4 regions of the Streptomyces sp. NPDC005302 genome follow, and region 4 is predicted to be linked to each of the others. Evidence: riboswitches for the same ligand, from Rfam matches in the RefSeq annotation. Region 4 holds a riboswitch; each other region holds the start of a gene.
What was found. Region 4 has a riboswitch for cobalamin ahead of ABZT74_RS33835 (cobalamin biosynthesis protein). Riboswitches for the same ligand answer to the same signal wherever they lie in the genome.

Region 1 (3,200 bases), on a different contig from region 4:
CCGGTTCGCCGAGGACGAAGACGCTCTCCCGCAGCCGCCGCAGCACCCGGTCGGCCACCTCGGTGCCTTGTCGCTCGGCGGCCTTGGCGACCAGCGAGGACGGCCACGAACTCGCCGCGACCCGGCTCAGCCGAGCGGGCCCCGGGGCTCCCGTGTGCGCGCCGACCTCCTCGACGTAGCGCGCGTACCAGGCGGTCTCCGCCGCCGGATCGGGCGCCGGGTCGTCGTCGTGGTCGAAGAGCAGGCAGTACACGCGGCGCCAGCGGACGTGGCCCGCGAGCCCGGCGCGCAGCCGGCGGAACACCGGCTCCGAACCCCAGGCCCACGGACACAGCGGGTCCGTGTACTCGACCACCTCGACCCCGGGGTGCCGGACGGCCTCTGCCCCGGCGGCGGGCGCGGCCGTCACGCGGCTCCCTTGTGGCTGAGCCGTTCGGCCGGCCGGGCGGGCAGCAGCGCGGACAGGGTCGTCCCGCCGAGCACCGCCGCGGCGTCCGCCTCGATCTGCCGCCACACGCCGGGCAGCCCGGCGGCGGGACCGGGGTAGTCCAGTCCGGCCAGCGGCTCGCCCCGCAGGGTGATCAGCTCGCCGTCCACGGCGCGTACGACGTCCAGCAGGGTGACTTCGCCGGCCGGCCGGCCGAGCCAGTAGCCGCCCTCGCAGCCACGCTGACTGCGCACCAGCCCCGCCCTGCGCAGCTCGCCGACGACGGACTTCAGGAACCGGAACGGGATCTGCTGCGAGGAGGCGATGGCCTCGCAGGTGAGCGGTCTGGCGGGTTCGCGGGCGAGCTCCAGCAGCGCCCGGGTGGCGTAGTCCGCCTTCGCGGAGATATGCATGCGGCCATGATGCCCGACAGGGCGCCCGGCACGGGCGCTTCCACCGCTTCCACACCTACATTGCGGGAACATTGCCGCAGGTGAAGGACAATGGACACCTCTTGACATCCTTTTCCGGACGGCTCTAGCGTCGCCCCACATGAGCCAGCCGCTGACGACCCCCGGTGAAGGTTTCCACCCCCATCTCACGGATCGTGCGGGGCCGTCGCCGTCCCCCCTGCGCACCCGCCTGCACCACATCCGCGCCGACGCGCTCGACGGCGACACGGCGCAGAGCGGCGGCATGCGCCGCTTCGCGGCCGTCAGCGGCACCACGGTGGGATCCGAGAAGCTGTGGATGGGCCAGACCCACGTCGCCCCCTCGACCTCGTCCTCCGACCATCACCACGGCGCCTCCGAGACGGCCATCTACGTCGTGAGCGGACACCCGGAGTTCGTGTTCCTCGACGACGCGGGCCCGCAGCCCGAGGAGATCCGGCTGCGCACCTCGCCCGGTGACTACATCTTCGTGCCCCCGTTCGTGCCGCACCGCGAGGAGAACCCGGACCCGGCGGACGAGGCCGTCGTCGTCATCGCCCGCAGCACGCAGGAGGCGATCGTGGTCAACCTGCCGGAGCTGTACGTGCTGCGCACCGAGGAAGAGGCCTGACAGAAGGCGTCCGTCACACCGGACCGTCCGTCCGCGCGCCCCCGCGCGGTCCGGTCCGGCACCGACGGCGCTGAAGCGCGGAGAGTCCCGCCTGTTACGCTCGCCGAGCCTCCCGTGGGGGAAGTCCGGTGAGAGTCCGGCGCTGACCCGCAACGGTGTGCGTGCAGACCTGATGGTCCGTCACGCGAGTCCGATCGCCCACGGGGAGCACGCGACCCGTTGACTGCTCGCCGTGGAATGCGACAGGGGACCGCACGGCCGGCGCGCCGTACGGGCTGTTCACCTGTTTCGGTTCACCAGGCGGCCCCAGGCGAAGGACCGCCCCGTGCGCACCACCACGACTCCGATACCCCGACCCGGCCGGACCCGGGGCGAAGTCCGCGGCCGGCTGCCCCTGACGCCGCTCCTCGGCTGCCTCGCGGTCGTGCTCCTGCTGTCCCTCGCCTGCGGCGTCGCCCTGGGCGCGACCGGGATCGGGACGACCACCGTCCTGCGCCTCCTGTGGGCCGGTGCCACCGGCGGGACGGTGCACGCCTCAGACGCCGCCGCCTACACCATCGTCTCGGAGATCCGGCTCCCACGGGTCGTGCTCGGCGCGGTCGTCGGAGCGGGGCTCGCGACAGTCGGTGTGGCCGTGCAGGCCATGGTCCGCAACGCCCTGGCCGACCCCTTCGTCCTGGGCATCTCCTCCGGCGCGGCGGTGGGCGCCAACGCCGTCATCCTGCTCGGCGCGTTCGCCGGGCTGGGCGTGTGGGCACTGTCGGTGTCGGCGTTCGCCTCCGCCCTCGCGGCCATGGTCCTGGTCTACGCGGTGGCACGGTCTCCGCACGGCCTCACCCCGCTGCGGCTGATCCTCACCGGGACCGCGCTGGCCTACGGCTTCGAGGCGCTCACCACGCTCATGGTGTTCGGGGCCGCACGCGGCGAGGCGGCACGGTCGGCGATGATGTGGCTGCTCGGCAGCCTGGGCGGTGCGACCTGGGCCCAACTACCCGTCGCCGCGGTGACCGTGGCGGTCGGCTGGGCATGGCTCAGGCTCCGGGCCGAGTCGCTCAACGCCCTCGCCATGGGAGACGAGACGTCCGCCGCTCTCGGCGTCCGACCGGCCCGGCTGCGCGGGGAGTTGTTCCTCGTCACGGCCGCGGTGACCGGCACCGTGGTCGCCGTCAGCGGCGCCGTCGGGTTCGTCGGACTGATGGTGCCGCACGTCGTACGGATGCTGGTGGGCGCGGACCACCGGCGGGTGCTCGCCGTCGCACCGTTGGCCGGCGCGGTGCTGCTCGTGTGGGCCGACGTGCTCTCCCGCCTGCTCCTCGCCCCCGCCGAGCTGCCGGTCGGTGTGATCACCGCCGTGGTCGGCGTGCCCGCCTTCCTGCTGCTCATGCGGCGCGGCGGCTACGCGTTCGGTGGGCACTGATGCGCCTCGACATCGAGGGACTCTCCGCCGACGCGGGCACGGAACGGCTCCTCCACGACATCCGGCTCGTCGCGGACAGCGGGGCGTTCGTCGGACTCGTCGGCCCCAACGGCAGCGGGAAGTCGACCCTGTTGAGGTGCGTCTACCGCGCGCTGCGGCCCGCCGGGGGAGTGGTCCGGCTGAACGGCGAGGACCTGCACGCCATGGATGCGCGGGCAGCCGCCCGAGTGTTGGCGGCTCTCCCCCAGGAGTCCTCGGCCGAGTTCGACTTCACGGTCGCCGAGGTGGTCGGGA
Region 2 (3,200 bases), on a different contig from region 4:
GCCGTGCGGACGGTCTCGTCGAGCCGCTCCCAGTCGATGTCGTCACCGACGACGAACGCGCCGAGGTTGACCGAGCCCAGGTTGCAGACCGCGGTCTCCCCGTCGTCCGTGACCTCCAGGATCTCGGTGCACAGGTTGGAGGAGTGGACGGTGTGCCCGGGCTCCGCCGTCTGGTTGGCGGTGCGGTTGGCGGCGTCCTTGAACGTCATCCAGCCGTTGCCGGTCTGCGCGAGGGTGCGCATCATCCGGCCGTACAGGTCGCGGGCCGGGATGGTCTTCCTCGCGAGACCCGCCTCCTCGGCCTTGCGGTAGGCGGCGTCGAACGCGTCGCCCCACAGGTCGACCAGCTCGGGCACGTCCGCGGGGGAGAAGAGCGACCAGACGCCGTCCTCGTTCACCCGGCGCATGAACTCGTCCGGGATCCAGTGCGCGAGGTTCAGGTTGTGCGTACGCCGGGCGTCCTCACCGGTGTTGTCGCGCAGCTCCAGGAACTCCTCGATGTCGGAGTGCCAGGTCTCCAGGTACACCGCGGCCGCGCCCTTGCGCCGGCCGCCCTGGTTCACCGCGGCGACCGAGGCGTCGAGGGTCTTGAGGAACGGGACGATGCCGTTGGAGTGCCCGTTGGTGCCGCGGATCAGCGAACCGCGCGACCGGATGCGGGAGTACGACAGGCCGATGCCGCCGGCGTGCTTCGACAGCCGTGCCACCTGGTGGTAGCGGTCGTAGATGGAGTCCAGCTCGTCCAGCGGGGAGTCGAGGAGGTAGCAGGACGACATCTGGGGGTGCCGCGTACCGGAGTTGAAGAGCGTGGGGGAGGACGGGAGGTAGTCGAGCCGGCTCATGAGCCCGTAGAGCGCGGAGACCTCGTCGACGGCCTGGGCCGTGTCGTCCTCGGCGAGACCGGAGGCGACCCGCAGCATGAAGTGCTGGGGCGTCTCGACGACCTTGCGGGTGATGGGGTGACGGAGCAGGTAGCGGCTGTGCAGCGTCCGCAGGCCGAAGTAGCCGAAGCGGTCGTCGCCTTCCGTGTCGATCAGCGCGTCGAGCCGCGCGGTGTGCAGCCGGACGAACTCGGCGGTGCGGTCGGCGACCAGGCCCTCACGGTGTCCGACGGCGACCGACTCGGAGAAGGTCGTGACGCCCTGGGACGCGGCCTCCGCGGCGATGCTGATGGTGAGCAGACGCGCGGCGAGCCGGGAGTAGACCGGGTCCTCGGAGATGAGACCGGCGGCCGCCTCGGTGGCCAGCTCGCGCAGCTCGGCCTCGTCGGCACGGGCGGACCGGCCGCGCAGTGCCGCGGCGGCGACCCGGCCGGGGTCGGCGTCGGTCAGGTCGGCGGTGAGGTCGGTCAGGGTCCGCAGCAGCGCGGCTCCCGGACCGTCGGTCTCCACCGGGGCCTGGTGCGCGGTCACTGAAGCCGGATCTGCTGGCGCGATGGTCACGTGGGGCTCTCCCTCGCTCGGCACGGGGCCTTTCGGGGAGCACGGGGGCACACGGAAGCGCTTCTGGGCAGCCAGCGCACCGCGTCCACCGGCCCATTCCGCGAGGCCCGGACGTCGTCGGCACCCGGGCCGGGTGGCCGGGGCGCGCTGTCGGCAGGTCCTCGGACTGAGACGCGTGCGGGCACGTCCAATACACGAACACGCACAAGTACACCGTTGCGGGACAGTTCCGGATTCGCACCGGATTCCCCTGCGACGACAGCGAGCATGAGCATACATCTTGTGCCGACCCCAGGGAGCGCCCCCACATGTTGTGTCGCGCTGGTGTCGGAGAGCGCTACGGAGTGTGGCGGAGCGTCAACTCGTAGGTGAGCGGCCGGATGCCGCCGGGCGCCGGATCGCGCCTCCCGCGCCGTCGTCCTCGGCGGTCGCGCGTCCGGCGGGTCATGTCCACCCGGCTGCCCGCGCCCCTCCGGGCGGGCCCGCCCGGGCACGGCGACGGGCCGCCGGATGTCGTCTCCGGCGGCCCGTGCCCGTGCGTCGCGTGCCGCCCCGTTCCCGGGGCGTGTCCTAGTGGCTCGCGCCCGCCGTGGCCGGCGGAAGCTCCGTCTCCACCCCGCGGTCGCCCGCGTCGACGGTGTAGTCCTCGGGAGAGGTCTCGTCGATGCCGTCCGGCGCCTTGAGCGCCCGCAGGACGAAGGTGAGGACGACGGAGACGACCACGTTCATCACGAACGCCGTGAGGCCGATGTAGCCGATCTCCCCGATGCCGGGGATCTCCTTGGAGCTGCCGCCGAAGTGCTTCTGGGTCGGCGAGGCCACCCCGTAGGCGGCGAGCGTCCCGTAGACCATGCCGACCGCCCAGCCGCCCAGCAGCGCCCAGCGGTGGAACCAGCGGGTGAACAGGCCGCCGACCAGCGCGGGGAAGGTCTGGAGGATCCAGATGCCGCCCAGCAGCTGGAAGTTGATCGCGACGGTCTTGTCCATCGTCAGGACGAAGACCAGCGCGCCCACCTTCACGAGGAGCGAGACGATCTTGGAGACCCGGGTCTCCTCCTTCGGTGTCGCGTCCGGCTTGATGAAGTCCTTGTAGATGTTGCGGGTGAAGAGGTTCGCCGCCGCGATCGACATGATGGCCGCCGGGACCAGCGCCCCGATGCCGATGGCGGCGAAGGCCACGCCCGCGAACCAGTCCGGGAACATGGTCTCGAAGAGCTGGGGGATGGCGAGCTGGCCGTTCTGCACCTTCACGCCGGCCGCGATGGCCATGAACCCGAGCAGGGCGAGCAGGCCCAGCATCAGCGAGTAGAGGGGGAGGATGGTCGTGTTGCGGCGGATCACCTCGCGGCTGCGGCTGGACAGCGTCGCGGTGATGGAGTGCGGATACATGAACAGCGCCAGCGCCGAGCCCAGCGCGAGCGTGGCGTAGGTCCACTGGCCCGCCGCGGGCGGGACGACCCCGCCGGCCCCGGCCGCCGTGTACTTCTCGCCCGCCGCCTTGAAGATCTCGTCGAAGCCGCCGAGCTTGATCGGGATGTAGATGATGGCCACCGCGATCACGATGTAGATCAGGGTGTCCTTCACGAACGCGATCAGCGCGGGGGCCCGCAGACCCGAGGAGTAGGTGTACGCGGCCAGCACGCCGAAGGCGATGAGCAGCGGCAGGTCCTTGACGAACCAGTTGGTGTTCTCGCCGCCGCCCACGCCCATCACGTCGAGGACGGCCTGGATGCCGACCAGTTGGAGCGCGATGTACGG
Region 3 (3,200 bases), on a different contig from region 4:
GGGACCGGCTCCGCCGGCCGTCGCGGGCGCTGAGAAGATCGTCACCGAGCTGCGCTCTCCACCCGGCCCCGGAAGGAACGAACGAGATCATGCACGACATCGTGGCCAACGTCCCGACGGAGGTCCCCGGATGAACGGCACCGCGGAACACGCCGCCGAACCCTCCGTCCTGGTGCGCACCGAGGGACGGGCCGCCCACATCACCCTCAACCGGCCGAGGGCGCTGAACGCCCTGAACCACGAGATGGTGCACCTCGTCGACCGGGCCCTCACCGCCTGGGAACACGATCCGGCGGTCGAGACCGTCGTCATCACCGGAGCCGGAGAGCGGGGCCTGTGCGCGGGCGGGGACATCCGCGTCGTCCACGACGACGCGCGTGACGGGGACGGCAGCGCGTCCGCCGCGTTCTGGCGCGACGAGTACCACCTCAACGCCCGCATCGCCCGCTACCCCAAGCCGTACGTGGCCGTCATGGACGGCATCGTCATGGGCGGCGGCGTCGGCATCTCCGCGCACGGCAGCGTCCGGATCGTCACCGAGCGCTCGCGGATCGCCATGCCGGAGACCGGTATCGGTTTCGTGCCCGACGTCGGAGGCACTCACCTGCTGGCCCACGCCCCGGGCGAGCTGGGCACCCATCTCGCACTGACCGGCGCCTCGGGCACCGCCGGCGACGCTCTGCTGTGCGGCCTCGCCGACCACTTCGTCCCCTCCGCCGGCCTGCCCGCGTTCCTCGCCGAACTGGCGGACCGGCCCGTGCGGGAGGTCCTGGCCGGTCACACGCGGCAACCGCCCCACGCCGCGCTGACGGACTGCCGGGAATGGATCGACACCTGCTACGCGGCCGACACCGTGGAGGAGATCCTCCGACGCCTGGAGGCCTTCGGGGATCCCGCTGCCAAGGAGGCGGCGGAGACCCTGCTCAGCCGATCGCCCACCGCGCTGAAGGTCACCCTGGCCTCCCTGCGCCGTGCCCGTCGAGCGGGTCCGCTGGAAAGCGTCCTGAACCAGGAGTACCGCGTCTCGTGCGCGTTCCTGGCCGCTCCCGACCTGGTGGAAGGCGTCCGTGCGCAGATCATCGACAAGGACCGCGACCCGCACTGGACTCCGGCCACGCTCGCCGAGGTGACCGACGAGGACGTCGAGCGCTTCTTCGCCCCGCTCGGCGAACACGAACTCGGGCTCGCGGTGACCGGCATCGCCACGGAGGCGGGCGGAGCGGGCATGTGACGGCTCCGGCCGGACCGCGAGGCCGGGCGCGCCGTTGACACACCGTCACCGCGCACGGGTCACCTGGTGCGAGAGGAAGATCACGCCAGGTGGCGCGGTCTTGGCCATGTACTCGCCACGCGGTACGGTCGGTCCGATAACGATGACGTCAGGACGGAAGCCGGTGGGAAATCCGGCACGGTCGCGCCACTGTGAACGAGACGCTCCAGCACGCTGGACGCCTCGCAAGTCAGACCCGTAGACGTCATCCAGTGCACCACCGAGATGGGACGCGAACTCCCGAGGAGGTCCTGCCATGGCGCAGACCGTCGCCCAGCCGACAGCCACCACCCCCGTCGTACCCGCCAAGCTGCCGCTGAAGGCGATTGCTCCCTGGGCGGTCTTCTTCGGCATCCTGATGCTGGTCCTGCTCTACTTCGTCGGCGCGGAACAGGGCGCCACCGCCGTCGTCTCCGGCGAGAACGTCCATGAATGGGTGCACGACGCCCGCCACCTGCTCGGCTTCCCCTGCCACTGACGCGAGGGACAGAGCACACTCATGAACTCCGCAACGGTAAGAAACCTGCTCGTACGCGGCATGCTCGCCGGCCTCGCGGCCGGCGTGCTCGCGCTGGTGGTCGCCTACTTCCTCGGTGAACCGAGCGTCGACAGCGCCATCGGCTTCGAGGAGGCGCACGCACACGCCCACGAGCACGAGGTCGAACTCGTCTCCCGCAGCCTGCAGTCCACCGCCGGCCTGGCCACCGGTGTCCTGCTCTACGGCATCGCCTTCGGCGGCATCGCCGCGCTCGCCTACTGCTTCGCCCTCGGCCGCGTGGGCCGTTTCAGCGCGCGGGCGACCGCGTTGCTGCTGTCGGGCACCGCGCTGCTGGCGGTCTACGTCGTGCCGTTCCTGAAGTACCCGGCCAATCCGCCGTCGGTCGGCGACGCCGACACCATCGGCAAGCGGACCACCCTGTACTTCCTGATGATGGTCCTCAGCGTGCTGCTGGCCGTCGCCGCCACCCTCGTCGGCAAGCGGCTCGCCCCGAGGATCGGCACCTGGTACGCGACCGTCGCGGCGGTCGCCGCCTTCGCCGTCGTGATCGGCTTGGCCTACGAGTTCCTGCCCGTGATCAACGAGGTGCCCGCGGACTTCCCGGCCACCCTGTTGTGGCGGTTCCGGCTCTCGGCCCTAGCGATCCAGGCGGCTCTGTGGGGCGGATTCGGCCTGGTCTTCGGTGAGTTGGCCGAGCGCCTGCTGAACCCGAAGCCCGCAGCCGTCGGTTCGGGGCGGTCGGTGCCGGCCGCGAGCTGAGACCCCGGCAACGCCAAGGGCTCCCACACACGTGTGTGGGAGCCCTTCGCTTTGCGCGGGGCCTCGTTCGTCCGTCACAGCCGGTCGGCGCGAGGCGATCCGTATCGGTCAAAAGTGGACCACTGGTTCCTATTGAGTGGAATTTGGCATCTTCCCAGGTGAAGACCGGCAATGCTGGCTAGCGTTTCTCCCCTGGCTCGGCCGATGGCTTGTCGGCCCGTGATCCGTACGCCTGCCGTCGGAAGGAGCGGCCGCGAGACGGGTGGGCCCGCGAGGAACACCGGGGGTCGCGTCCCGTACCGACAGGCCAGGAGAACGGCGCATTGGAAAGTTCTGGACAGCGGATCGTCGACAGTCCGCGGGCGCGTTGGACCGTACCCGCCTCACCCGCGGTGGCTGTCGCTCGAAGAACTGCCGTGGCGGCGGCAGCCGGCGCCCTTGCAGTATCGATTCTGGGACTTGCCGGCTGGGTGTTCGAGGTGGGGGCCTTCAAGAGCTTCGTCTCACAACAGGCGGTCATGAAGCCCAACAGCGCGGTGTGCCTGCTGCTGTTGTCCCTCGGCCTCCACGGACTGGCCCACCCGCAGCCTGGGCCCCGGCTGCGGGCCGCCGTCGGCGTCTGCGCCGCGACGGCCGCCGTCATCGCGGGGACGACGCTTCTGGAATACGGAC
Region 4 (3,200 bases):
AGGGGGGAGGAGACGGCCGATTCGCGGACCGTGCCGCGCAGCGAGACCCGCAGCCCGTCCTCCTCGTCGATCCCCAGCCCGTGCTGGAAGGGCAGCACACCGTAGGTGCGGCGCCCGGTGAGACCGTGCAGCATGTCGAGCCCGGGCTCCAGCAGTGCGACGTCGCCGCGGAACTTGTTGACGAGGAACCCGGCGACGAGCGCCTGGTCCTCGGGCGACAGCAGGGCGACCGTTCCGAAGAACGAGGCGAACACCCCGCCCCGGTCGATGTCGCCGACGACGAGCACGGGCAGCCCCGCGTTCCGCGCGACCCCCATGTTCACGATGTCGGTGCGCCGCAGATTGATCTCCGCCGGACTGCCGGCCCCCTCACAGATCACCGCGTCATACGTGCCCCGCAACTGGGCGAGACAGTCGAGAACGGTGCCGAGCAGTGCTTCCCGGTGGCCCCCGTGCGGGGAACCTCCGGAGGAGGCGCCGGCCGACAGCGCGCCTCCCGGCTCGCCGAAGAACCCGCGGGCGCTCATCTCGCCCACCGGCCTGCCCATCAGCACGACCTGGCTGCTGCGGTCGCTGCCCGGCTTGAGCAGCACGGGGTTCATCAGCGCCGTCGGCTCCACGCGGGCGGCCTGGGCCTGCATGGCCTGTGCCCGGCCGATCTCGGCGCCCTCCCGCGTGACGAACGAGTTCAGGGACATGTTCTGCGCCTTGAACGGGGCGACCTTCACGCCCTGGCGTACCAGCCACCGGCAGATCCCGGCGGTCACGACGCTCTTGCCCGCGTCGGAGGTGGTCCCGGCGATCAGCAGTCCGCCGCTCATGCCGTACGTCCCTTCCTGGTCAGCAGTACGCGTGCGGCGGCACTCACGCCGAGGGCCAGCCAGCCGACGCGACGGGAGAGCCGTACGGCCCGTTCGATGTCGGCGACCCGGACGGGGCGCCCGGTGTCGTTGAGCACGGGCCGGTGCTCGACCCGGCCCCCGTACGAGAGGGTTCCGCCGAGCCGCACACCGAGCGCGCCGGCGAAGGAGGCCTCCACCGGACCGGCGTTGGGGCTCGGATGTCTGCGCGCGTCGCCTCGCCAGGCGCGGACGGCGCCCCGCGGGTCGGGTCCGGCCACGGTGGCGAGGACGGCGGTCAGCCGGGCTCCGGGCCAGCCGGCGACGTCGTCGAGCCGTGCCGAAGCCCAGCCGTAGCGGCGGTACTTGGGGGACTTGTGCCCGACCATCGCGTCGAGCGTGTTGACGGCGCGGAAGGCGACCAGTCCGGGTACGCCGGCGGCGGCACCCCAGACCAGCGCGCCGACCACCGCGTCGGAGGTGTTCTCGGCGACGGACTCGACGACGGCCCGCGCGACACCGTCGGCGTCCAGCGCCTGCGGGTCGCGCCCGCACAGATGCGGCAGCCGCTCCCGGGCGACGTCGAGGTCCCCGGCCGCGAGCGCGCCGCCGATCGCCCGTGCCTCTCGGCCGAGTGAGGTCCCCCCGACGACGGCCCAGGTGGCGGCGGCGGTCAGGGCGACGGACGCGGCGCCCGAGGAACGCAGGGAACGGCCGGCGAGCGCGGCGAGGCCGGTGGCCCCGCCCACGCACACGGCTGTGTGCAGCGCGCCCCACCCGCGGTGGTCACGCCACAGGGTCCGCTCGACGGCCCCGGCCGCCCGCCCGAACGCGGCGACCGGATGGGCCCGGCGGGGATCGCCGAGCAGCAGGTCGCCGAGGAGGCCGGCGGCGGCGCCGTACGCGAAGACGCGATCGGCCCGCACGGGGTCAGCCCGCCGTGCGGTGCGGCGGAACTCTCAGGGACGACGGAACCGGCAACGGGCAGCCGCGCATGGCGATATGTCCTCACTCAGGGTGTCCACGCCCTGGTTCGACGAGACCGGCGGCGAGAGTTCCTGGCTCCCGGGGAGTTTCCTCCCCGATGACAGTGGCGGGACCGCGCCGGATTCGCACCGGCTTCCTCTCATGCCGCCGTACTTGGCTCCGGCAGTCCACCACGGGGTGAGAACGGCCGTCAACTTGCTGTTGACCTGCGGAGGGAGAGTGTGCGAAGCCCCACACAGCAAAGGGGTGCGGGACGGAGATCCGTCCCGCACCCCAGGTGAAGTGCTGCCCGGGAACGGCCCGTTCGGGGCCGTTCGTGCCGGGTTACTTGCTCATGATGAGAGAGATGCCGTACGCCACCGCCGCGGCGCAGGCCGCGAAGCAGACGTAGGCGCCGGTGGCCGCCGCGACGGCGGAACCGCCCTGGGCCGACTCCTTCTTGGAGAGGCCGGCGACGCCGAGGGTGAAGAGGCCGACGAGGACGACGGTGGCTCCGAGACTGACCCCGAAGACGGACCCGAGGGCTGACCAGTCGATGTGCATGCTGTTTCTTCCTTCGGTTCTCAGGCCACGCGCGACGGCGCCGACGGGTTCGCCGTGGGCTCGGCGGGTGCGGGGATGGTGGCCGTGAGGTCCTCGGCCACGGTGCCGGCCGGGGGCGGGGTGACGGCGGCGATGGCCGTGGTGACCACGCCGGCCGGCTCGTCGGCGTTCACGTTGGTGTGGTCGATGACCTCGCGGCGCGAGCGGCGCCAGATCGCGAAGCTGGAGGCGACCAGGAAGACGGCGACGAGCGTGGTGCCCCAGGCGCCGAAGCCGGTGACCCACTCGGCGAGCGCGCCGACCAGGGCGGCGGCGGGCAGGGTGAGCGCCCAGGCGACGAACATCCGGGTGGCGGTGGACCAGCGGACCACGCCGCCCTTGCGGCCGAGGCCCGCACCCATCACGGAACCGGAGACCGCGTGGGTGGTGGAGAGGGAGAAGCCGATGTGCGCGGAGGCGAGGATGACCGTCGCGGCGCTGGTCTGGGCGGCGAAGCCCTGCTGCGGCTGGAGGTCGGTCAGGCCCTTGCCCATGGTGCGGATGATGCGCCAGCCGCCCAGGTAGGTGCCGAGCGCGATCGCGAGACCGGCGGAGAGGATGACCCAGACCGGCGGGTCGGAGTCGGGAGCGACGGCGCCACCGGCGACCAGGGCCAGGGTGATGATGCCCATCGTCTTCTGCGCGTCGTTGGTGCCGTGGGCCAGCGAGACCAGGCCCGCGGAGGCTATCTGGCCGGCGCGGTACCCCTTCTCGGTGGCCTTGCCACCGGCGTTCCTGCTGAGCTTGTACGACAGCCGGGTAGCCAGCATCGCGGCCAGACCGGCCACGATC

Region 1: linked by a shared signal. The riboswitch ahead of ABZT74_RS17335 (iron ABC transporter permease) and the one ahead of ABZT74_RS33835 (cobalamin biosynthesis protein) in region 4 are both predicted to bind cobalamin.
Region 2: linked by a shared signal. The riboswitch ahead of ABZT74_RS11785 (ribonucleoside-diphosphate reductase subunit alpha) and the one ahead of ABZT74_RS33835 (cobalamin biosynthesis protein) in region 4 are both predicted to bind cobalamin.
Region 3: linked by a shared signal. The riboswitch ahead of ABZT74_RS17315 (CbtB-domain containing protein) and the one ahead of ABZT74_RS33835 (cobalamin biosynthesis protein) in region 4 are both predicted to bind cobalamin.

Annotation. Positions count from the first base shown of each region.
Region 1 covers NZ_JBEXGN010000010.1:127,425-130,624, reverse strand. Annotated here, with positions in the region: gene ABZT74_RS17350 (DsbA family protein) at 1-409, opposite strand, end outside; gene ABZT74_RS17345 (Rrf2 family transcriptional regulator) at 406-840, opposite strand; gene ABZT74_RS17340 (cupin domain-containing protein) at 980-1,489, shown strand; cobalamin riboswitch at 1,564-1,710, shown strand; gene ABZT74_RS17335 (iron ABC transporter permease) at 1,836-2,906, shown strand; gene ABZT74_RS17330 (ABC transporter ATP-binding protein) at 2,906-3,200, shown strand, end outside.
Region 2 covers NZ_JBEXGN010000006.1:242,445-245,644, reverse strand. Annotated here, with positions in the region: gene ABZT74_RS11785 (ribonucleoside-diphosphate reductase subunit alpha) at 1-1,442, opposite strand, end outside; cobalamin riboswitch at 1,577-1,747, opposite strand; gene mctP (monocarboxylate uptake permease MctP) at 2,013-3,200, opposite strand, start outside.
Region 3 covers NZ_JBEXGN010000010.1:122,647-125,846, reverse strand. Annotated here, with positions in the region: gene ABZT74_RS17320 (enoyl-CoA hydratase/isomerase family protein) at 131-1,231, shown strand; cobalamin riboswitch at 1,340-1,486, shown strand; gene ABZT74_RS17315 (CbtB-domain containing protein) at 1,527-1,748, shown strand; gene ABZT74_RS17310 (CbtA family protein) at 1,770-2,528, shown strand; gene ABZT74_RS17305 (hypothetical protein) at 3,032-3,200, opposite strand, start outside.
Region 4 covers NZ_JBEXGN010000040.1:26,266-29,465, forward strand. Annotated here, with positions in the region: gene ABZT74_RS33830 (cobyric acid synthase) at 1-821, opposite strand, end outside; gene ABZT74_RS33835 (cobalamin biosynthesis protein) at 818-1,765, opposite strand; cobalamin riboswitch at 1,869-2,013, opposite strand; gene ABZT74_RS33840 (hypothetical protein) at 2,151-2,369, opposite strand; gene ABZT74_RS33845 (inorganic phosphate transporter) at 2,390-3,200, opposite strand, start outside.